Regions from separate parts of the Pseudomonas sp. NPDC089569 genome, predicted to be linked through region 1. Evidence: predicted binding sites of a transcription regulator. Region 1 holds the regulator's gene; the other holds the start of a gene.
What was found. The regulator FliA, encoded in region 1, starts transcription of late flagellar genes. The targets are predictions, from matches to a motif close to CTAAAGTTTNNNNNNNNNNNGCCGNTAA.

Region 1 (4,761 bases):
AACGCCACCAACCGTCAGTTGTTCGCCGGCCTGCCGCTCACGGCTGCCGAACCCTTGATCGAGCCGACCTACGCCGAGCCCCGTCGCCCGGCGCCGGCACCTGCTGCCGCGCCTGCGATCGATCAGCGGGTGTTCGACTCGATGCGTTCCGAACTCAGCGGGCTGCGCGAATTGCTGGAGGTTCAGCTCGGCTCCCTGGCCTGGAGTCAACTGCAAGGCAACCGTCCCGATCAGGCGAACCTCTGGCGTCGCCTGCAGCGCATCGGTCTGTCGGGACCGTTGTCGCGGGATTTGCTGGCACTGACGACGGATATCGAAGAGCCGCGCCAGGCCTGGCGCATGCTGCTGGCTCACCTGGCGCGGATGATCACCACGCCGGAAATCGAACCGCTCGAAGAAGGTGGCGTGATTGCCATGGTGGGCCCTGCCGGCATGGGCAAGACCACCACCCTGGCCAAGCTCGCTGCCCGTTACGTGCTCAAGTACGGCGCGCAGAACATTGCGCTGGTGAGCATGGACAGCTACCGGATCGGTGCCCAGGAGCAGCTCAAGACCCTTGGTCGGATTCTCAACGTGTCGGTGACCCACGTCGATCCGGGGCAATCGCTGGTGCAGGCGCTGGATCCGCTGTTGCGCAAGCGCGTGGTGCTGATCGATACCGCCGGCCTGCAAGCCAGCGATCCAGCGCTGCGCATGCAGCTCGAGAGCCTGGCCGGTCGCGGTATCCGGGCAAAAAATTACCTGGTCCTGGCAACCACCAGCCAGAAGCAGGTTCTAACCGCGGCTTATCACAGTTACAAGCGCTGCGGGCTCGCCGGCTGCATCCTGACTAAACTGGATGAAACGGCCAGCCTGGGTGAGGTGTTGAGCCTGGCCATCAGCCATGAGTTGCCGGTGGCCTACCTGACCGACGGTCCGCGGATTCCGGATGATTTGCATCTGCCGCGTCGTCATCAACTGGTCAGTCGCGCCGTCAGCGTGCAAATGCAGGAAGAGCCCAGCGAAGAAGCCATGGCCGACATGTTCGCTGACATCTACCACAGTCCCGCCAAGCAGGTAGGCTGAGGTGACAATGAATCGTTTTTGTACCTACATCGATGGTCTGCCATGCATTGTTCAAATTGCGAACGCGCAGCCAGTAATGTGGCCTCCGTCTATGCAAGACAAGGTAAAGAAATAACATGGGCAGCATGCATCCCGTACAGGTGATCGCGGTGACCGGCGGCAAGGGTGGCGTCGGCAAAACTAACGTGTCAGTGAACTTGTCGCTGGCCCTGGCCGAGCTTGGCCGGCGCGTCTTGCTGCTGGACGCCGATCTGGGGCTGGCGAACGTCGATGTTCTGCTGGGCCTTACACCCAAACGTACCCTGGCCGATGTGATCGAGGGGCGTTGCGACCTGCGCGACGTCCTGTTGCAGGGGCCGGGTGGCATCCGCATCGTTCCGGCCGCTTCCGGCACCCAGAGCATGGTTCACCTGAGCCCGGCGCAACACGCCGGCCTGATCCAGGCGTTCAGCGACATCGGCGACAATCTCGACGTATTGGTGATCGATACCGCTGCGGGTATCGGTGACTCGGTAGTCAGCTTCGTGCGCGCCGCACAGGAAGTGTTGCTGGTGGTCTGCGACGAACCCACCTCGATCACCGATGCCTATGCGCTGATCAAGTTGCTGAACCGCGACTACGGGATGAATCGTTTCCGCGTCCTGGCCAACATGGCGCAGAGCCCGCAGGAAGGTCGCAACCTGTTCGCCAAGCTGACCAAGGTCACGGATCGCTTCCTTGACGTCGCCCTGCAATACGTCGGCGCCGTGCCGTATGACGAAAGTGTGCGCAAGGCCGTGCAGAAGCAACGTGCGGTCTATGAAGCCTTTCCGCGTTCCAAGTGCTCGCTGGCATTCAAGGCCATCGCACAGAAGGTCGACACCTGGCCGCTGCCGGCCAACCCGCGCGGACACCTGGAGTTTTTCGTCGAGCGCCTTGTGCAACAAACGGCAGGACCCGTGCTATGACAGCCAGCGGTATGAACCTCTACAGGAAATCGGCACGCGACGCTCAATACGAGTTGATCGAGCGTTATGCACCGTTGGTCAAGCGCATTGCCTACCATTTGCTGGCACGTCTGCCGGCCAGTGTCCAGGTCGAAGACCTGATCCAGGCCGGGATGATCGGCCTGCTGGAAGTGTCGACCAAGTACGACGCCAGCAAAGGCGCCAGTTTCGAAACCTACGCGGGCATCCGCATCCGCGGCGCCATGCTCGATGAGGTCCGCAAGGGTGACTGGGCGCCCCGTTCGGTCCACCGCAATACCCGGATGGTCAGCGACGCCATTCGCTCGATTGAAGCTAAAACCGGCCGTGACGCTAAAGATCACGAGGTTGCGGCCGAACTCCAATTGAGTCTCGACGATTACTACGGGATTTTGAATGACACCCTGGGCAGTCGGCTGTTCAGTTTCGACGATCTGTTGCAGGACGGCGAACACGAAGGGCTGCACGAGGATGGCGCGGGTGCTCATCTCGAGCCGTCACGCGATCTGGAAGACGAGCGCTTCCAGGCCGCGCTGGCGGACGCGATTGCCAATTTGCCGGAGCGTGAGCGACTGGTGTTGGCGCTGTACTACGACGAAGAGTTGAATCTCAAGGAAATCGGTGAGGTCCTGGGGGTCAGCGAATCTCGGGTCAGCCAGTTACACAGCCAGTGCGCGGCCCGTTTGCGGGGGCGTTTGGGAGAGTGGCGAGCGCGTTGAAGGCGGTGTGGGGGCACTGCGACGTGGCGGGTGGGGTGATGAACCGCGCCCGTTTCGATTCGTTGTACTCCAGACAGTCATTGAGTGCTTTGCCAGATTGATTGAAATGGCGCGTCCAGGTGCTGGGCGCGTTTTAGTCTGCTTGGAGGTCGAATTGGACAAGAACATGAAAATCCTCATCGTTGATGACTTCTCAACGATGCGGCGGATCATTAAGAACCTGTTGCGTGACCTTGGGTTCACCAACACGGTCGAGGCCGACGATGGCACTACCGCCATTCCGGTACTCAACAGCGGGAGCATCGACTTTCTGGTAACGGACTGGAACATGCCGGGCATGACCGGTATCGATCTGCTGCGCCACGTACGTGCCGATGAAAAACTCAAGCATCTGCCGGTGCTGATGGTGACCGCTGAAGCCAAGCGCGAGCAGATCATCGAGGCGGCCCAGGCCGGTGTGAACGGCTATGTGGTCAAACCCTTCACGGCCCAGGCGTTGAAAGAAAAAATCGAGAAGATTTTCGAACGCATCGGTTGAACTGCGCCACGGGGGAGCTATGGGGCAAAACGAATCTTCGCTGGGCGATTTTGAATCGACCCTGAAAAAACATGCCGTCGAACTGGTCGCGAGCCTTGAAAAGGGCAGGTTCGGCGATGCTGTGCAATTGATCCATGAGCTCAACCAGACCCGTGACCGCGGCCTGTATCAGGAAGTGGGCAAGCTCACCCGTGAGTTGCACAGCGCGATCGTCAATTTCCAGATTGACCCGCATATGCCGCAAGCCGAGGAAGTGTCACAGATCACGGATGCGACCGAGCGCCTGTCCTATGTGGTCAAGCTGACCGAGGCTGCGGCGAACCGCACCATGGATCTGGTGGAGAACGCCACGCCATTGGTCAATCGCCTGAGCGATGACGCCCAGGCTTTGAGTACGGACTGGGGGCGCTTCATGCGTCGCGAAGTCGGTGCCGAAGAGTTTCGCGACCTGGCCCGTCGAGTCGACGGTTTTCTGGCACGTAGCGCCGAAGACGGTCGCACCGTATCAAGCAATCTCAACGACATTCTGCTTGCCCAGGATTACCAGGACCTCACGGGCCAGGTGATCAAGCGTGTGACCCAACTGGTCACCGAAGTAGAAAGCAACCTGCTCAAGCTCGTGCTCATGGCCAGTCAGGTGGACCGCTTTGCGGGCATCGAACACGACCGTGCGGCGATGCTTGCCGAAAAAGATCCACAAAAACATCTCTCTCAGGGTGAAGGTCCGCAGATTCATGCCGATAAAAGAGAAGACGTTGTGTCCGGTCAGGACGATGTGGACGATTTGTTATCCAGCCTAGGATTTTGAGTTTCAGCATTTTAGGTTTTTTGGGTTTTTAGACCTTTAGGAGCACCCCCCCTGATGAGCTTCGGCGCCGATGAAGAGATCCTTCAGGATTTCCTGGTTGAGGCCGGCGAGATTCTAGAGCAACTGTCCGAGCAACTGGTCGAGCTGGAAAGCCGTCCGGATGATGCGGATCTGCTCAATGCAATTTTTCGCGGTTTTCACACTGTAAAAGGGGGCGCCGGCTTCCTTCAGCTCAACGAGCTGGTGGAGTGCTGTCACATCGCCGAGAACGTGTTCGACATCCTGCGCAAGGGTGAGCGTCGCGTCGACTCGGAGTTGATGGACGTGGTTCTCGAAGCACTGGACGCGGTCAACAGCATGTTCGGCGAAGTCCGCGACCGTAGCCCGATCACGGCGGCTACACCGGAACTGCTCGCGGCCCTGGCCCGCCTGGCCGAGCCGCAAACGGCCGACGAAGTCGCACCTGCGCCGGTGGCCGAGGTGATCGAGGAACCTGTCGCCGAAAGTGAGTCGGGCGATATCACCGACAATGAATTCGAACAATTGCTGGACTCGCTGAACGCCGTCAAGGCTGAAGCCGAGGCGCCAGCCGCTGTTGCCGAGCCTGCCGGCGATGCCGCGGCCAGCGACGAAATCACCGATGCCGAGTTCGAGTCGTTGCTCGAC
Region 2 (4,761 bases), on a different contig from region 1:
CAGTGGCTCCTTGTCCGCCGGCAGTGCGTTCGGGTCAACCGGTGCAGCCGGGGCGGCATCAGGCGTCCCTTGCGTGGCATCGGGTGCAGGTTCCGCGCCTTGTGAACCTTCAATGGCGCGCTGGGCTTTCTTGGTCAGCACGATGATGTCGATACGGCGGTTGACCGGGTTGAACGGATGCTCGCGGTCAAACAAGGCAGACGAGGCATAACCGACCACCCGCGCCACTTGCTGATCCGGATAGCTGCCTGCGACCAGCGCGCGGCGAGCGGCGTTGGCACGGTTGGCAGAAAGCTCCCAGTTACCGAAATCACCCGTGCCGCTGTAAGGCTTGGCATCGGTATGACCACTGATGCTGATCTTGTTCGGCACCGCCTTGATGGTGTCGGCCATGGCCAGCAGGATGTCTTCGAAATACGGCTTCAGACGGGCACTGCCGGAGTCGAACATCGGGCGGTTTTCAGCATCCACGATCTGAATGCGCAAGCCGTCCGGGGTGATCTCGAACATGATCTGGTCTTTGAACTTCTGCAACTGCGGATTTTCTTCGACCTTGTTCTGCAGTTCTTGCAGCAACAGTTCAAGACGCTCTTTCTCGACCATCTCGGCCATGCCTTCGACCTGATCGGTGTCGACCGTCACCTTGTCCGGCTGCGGCTGGGACTTCACTTCCGGGTTGAGGGTGTTTTCCGGCGCCAGGGTGGGCGTGCCACCCAGATCGATGATGTACGGCGTACCGCTTTCGGAGAAGCCGATCGGGTCCTTGAAGTAACCGGCGATGGCGATTCTCTGTTCAGGCGTGGCGGTCGACAACAGCCACAACACCAGGAAGAACGCCATCATCGCCGTGGCGAAGTCGGCGAAGGCGATTTTCCAGGCGCCCCCGTGATGCCCGCCTGCAATGCGCTTGACGCGCTTGACGATTATCGGCTGATTATTCTCCATGGCTTAGCGACCGCGCACCGCTTGTTCCAGCTCGGCGAAGCTAGGGCGGTGCGCCGGGTACAGGACCTTGCGACCGAACTCCACCGCCAGCGATGGCGGCATACCGGAAGCCGAGGCCACCAGCGAAGCCTTGATGGCTTCGTAGATGTTCAGCTCTTCCTTGGCATCGTGGGCCAGGGAATGGGCCAACGGGCCGAAGAAGCCGTAGGCCGCCAGGATACCGAAGAAGGTACCTACCAGCGCCGCACCGACGTGCAGGCCGATGGATTTCTGGTCGCCCTCGCCCAACGAGGCCATGGTCACAACGATACCCAATACCGCCGCGACGATACCGAAACCCGGCATACCGTCGGCGATGCCGTTGACGGCATGGGAAGGATGCTCCAGCTCTTCTTTCAGGCTGTAGAGTTCCATATCGAACAGCCCCTCCAGTTCATGGGGAGCCATGTTGCCCGAGGACATGATGCGCAGGTAATCGCAGATGAACGCAGTCATGCGTTCGTCCTTCAGAACGGACGGGTACTTGGCGAAAATCGGGCTCGCGGCGGCATCTTCGATATCGCCTTCAATGGCCATCATGCCTTCGCGGCGGCTTTTATTGAGGATCTCGTAAATCAGGCCCAACACTTCCAGATAGAAGCTGTGGCTGAAACGCGAACCGAACATGCTCAAGGCTTTCTTGAGCACGTGCATCGTCATGTGACCGGGGTTGGCCTGCAGGAATGCACCGAGGGCCGCACCTCCGATAATCATGACCTCGAAAGGCTGGATCAGGGCGGCAATTTTGCCGTGGGAGAGCACGTATCCGCCGAGCACGCTCGCGAATACGACGATGATGCCGATTATTTTAGCCATAGGTAGGAGAGCACTTACTGAGTCGGGTTCAAGGTCATATTCGGAAGTTAAAAAATCTCTTCTTCTACTTATCGGCAAAACTGCGCCAGACTATAGCCAGTTAAGGCGAAAAGCCACTTCGACCCACTCCGGGCAGGGAAAATGCTGACAATGATCGCCTCTCGACATGGTTAACGAAACGAACGTTCCAACTGCAAAACCGACCACTCTCGAAGGCTGGGTCAAGCTTCTGGACAATGTGCGCCTGCCGGTCCCGCAGGCCAGTCACGACCGTGTCTGCCGGGCGATCCGCGACAATCGCAGCTCGCTGCGTGACATTGCCGAGGTCATGCAGCAAAGCCCGGCCCTGGCCTTGAGCGTCATCCGTGAAGCCAACCGTCACACCCATGGCAGCATGACCGAGCCTGCGGAGAACCTTGAGGTCGCGATCAATCGCCTGGGCCTTAAACGCACCGAGGAACTGCTCGAGCGTTTGCCGGCAGTGCCCGAGACCGACATTGCGCCGACGCTGCGCCAGTTGCAGATGATCAGCCAGCACGCCACTCAACAGGCCAACGGCTTTTTTGCCAGTCGACTGGCAAGACTGTGGCAGGACATTCATTGGGGCAGCCTGTTGTTTCTGTCACCGTTGTGGCCGCTGGCAATGACTCACCCGCAACTGCTCGAAGACTGGGAGTTGCGGGTCATCCACAAAGGCGAGTCGGCACGCAAAGTCGAAAAGCAATTGTTTGGCGCACGCTTGCTGGAAATCGGCCTGACCCTGGTGAATCTCTGGCGCCTGCCGATCTGGGTACAGCAGGGCTATCACCTGTTGCTGACCGAGCAACGGGAGCTGGTGAAGGTCCTGCGCATCGCCCGTGACAGTGGACATCCACTGCGCCAGCAAAACCGCCTGGATGACGACCCGACCCTGCGCCGCTGGCTCAATCAACCGGCCAACACGGTGCTGTTGGCCAATGGGTTGGCACTGTCCGCACAACACGCCTGGGACAGCCCGCACAGCAAACGCTGGCAGCAGCTGACCAGCCTGTACCTGCAAATGCCTATGGACGACGTCCGACAGCAACTGCACCAACAAGCTGCCAACAGTGCACGCCATCACGCCATGCCGGATCTCTGGCACCCTGCCGTCGCACTGATCTGGCCTTGGGGCATGAACCGCATCCATGCCCGATTGTTGCCGGCGCAGGCGCCGTCTGCCGAGGACCTGGCGAAGTGGCGTGGACAATGTGCCGAACTGCTGGCCGAGCCGAGCCGTTTCACCAACGCCATGCACTTGACCATCGCGGCTCGCGACGCCTTGGTGGCGTGCGGCATGCGCCGGGTGATGATCCTGATGGCCGACCGCACCCACGCCAACTTGCGGGTGCATCAAACGGCCGGACTGCCGAAAGAAGCTGCGGGGCTGAATTTCCCGGTCAACCAGAGCACCGTGCTGCAACGCTTGCTCGCGCAACAGGCCCAGGTGCGCCTGACGCCTGCCAACAATGCACAATTCTCCGCATTGCTACCCAACGGCCTGCGCTCACAATTTGGCGGCGAGCATCTGCTGCTGCGCTCACTGCTCAACAATGGCCGGGTGATCATGATTGTTGCGGCGGATCAGGGCGGCGGGCCGTTTTCGGAAATCTGCGTACAAGCCTTCGGCAAAACCGCACAGTGCATCGAGAAAGCACTGCACAACTTTAGCCGCCGCGGCCAATAGCGCTGCGCTACAATCCTTCCTTTTTGTGCCCTGGAGACCTCACATGTCTGACTTCTCTGGCTTGCCGCTGGTGATCGAACCGAGCGACTTGCTCCCTCGCCTCGCCGCCCGCGAACTGATTCTGGTCGACCTGACCAGCAGCGCCCGTTACACCGAGGGGCATATTCCCGGCGCACGTTTTGTCGACCCCAAACGCACACAACTCGGCCAACCTCCAGCGCCGGGACTGCTGCCCTCACAGGCCGACCTGGAAAAACTGTTCGGCGAGCTCGGGCACAACAAGGACGCAGTCTACGTCGTCTATGACGACGAAGGCGGTGGCTGGGCCGGACGCTTCATCTGGTTACTCGACGTGATCGGCCACAGCCGTTATCACTACGTCGATGGCGGCCTGAAGTCGTGGCTGGCCGAAGCGTTGCCGTTATCGACCGAGGTTGCGCCCCCGGTCGGCGGACCGGTGGCCTTGACCCTGCACGACGAACCCACCGCGACCCGCGAATACCTGCAAAGCCGCCTCGGCGCGACTGACCTGGCGATCTGGGACGCGCGCGGGCCGTTGGAGTTCTCCGGCGAAAAAGTGCTGGCCGCCAAGGGCGGGCACATTCCCGGCGCAGTCAATTTCGAATGGACCGCGGGCATGGATCAGGCACGCAACCTGCGCATTCGCACCGACATGCCGCAGATCCTGGAACAACTCGGGATCAGCAAGGACAAAGAAGTGATTACCCACTGCCAGACCCACCATCGCTCTGGCTTTACCTATCTCGTGGCCAAGGCCCTCGGTTATCCGCGGGTCAAGGGTTACGCCGGCTCCTGGGGAGAATGGGGCAACCATCCCGACACCCCCGTTGAGAATCAAGGTCTTTAAGGACAGTTAATGAACAAGCGTCTGTTTATCCTCAGTCAGTACCTGCTGCCCCACCACTTGCTCTCGCGACTGGCCGGCTGCATCGCCGAATGCCGCGTGCGTTGGTTCAAGAATGCGTTTACCGCCTGGTTCGCCAAGCGCTATCAGGTGGACATGTCCCAGGCACTGGTCGAAGACCTGACGGCCTATGAGCACTTCAATGCCTTCTTCACCCGCGCCCTGAAAGAAGGCGCCCGCCCGCTGGACGAAACACCGGGCGCGATCCTCAGCCCGGCCGACGGTGCGATCAGCCAACTCGGCCCGATCGAACACGGTCGCGTGTTCCAGGCCAAGGGCCACAGCTTCAGCGTGCTGGAACTGCTCGGTGGCGACGCTGCCAACGCCGCGC

Region 2: a site for FliA is predicted at 1,869-1,896, ahead of motA (flagellar motor stator protein MotA). Genes of this name have one in related genera too.

What each region holds. Positions count from the first base shown of each region.
Region 1 covers NZ_JBNNVQ010000059.1:546-5,306, forward strand. Annotated here, with positions in the region: gene flhF (flagellar biosynthesis protein FlhF) at 1-1,065, shown strand, start outside; gene fleN (flagellar synthesis regulator FleN) at 1,182-2,012, shown strand; gene fliA (RNA polymerase sigma factor FliA) at 2,009-2,749, shown strand; gene ACQKP2_RS20675 (chemotaxis response regulator CheY) at 2,916-3,287, shown strand; gene ACQKP2_RS20680 (protein phosphatase CheZ) at 3,307-4,095, shown strand; gene ACQKP2_RS20685 (chemotaxis protein CheA) at 4,150-4,761, shown strand, end outside.
Region 2 covers NZ_JBNNVQ010000054.1:27,404-32,164, forward strand. Annotated here, with positions in the region: gene motB (flagellar motor protein MotB) at 1-945, opposite strand, end outside; gene motA (flagellar motor stator protein MotA) at 949-1,800, opposite strand; gene ACQKP2_RS19980 (HDOD domain-containing protein) at 1,967-3,505, shown strand; gene rhdA (thiosulfate sulfurtransferase) at 3,549-4,373, shown strand; gene asd (archaetidylserine decarboxylase) at 4,383-4,761, shown strand, end outside.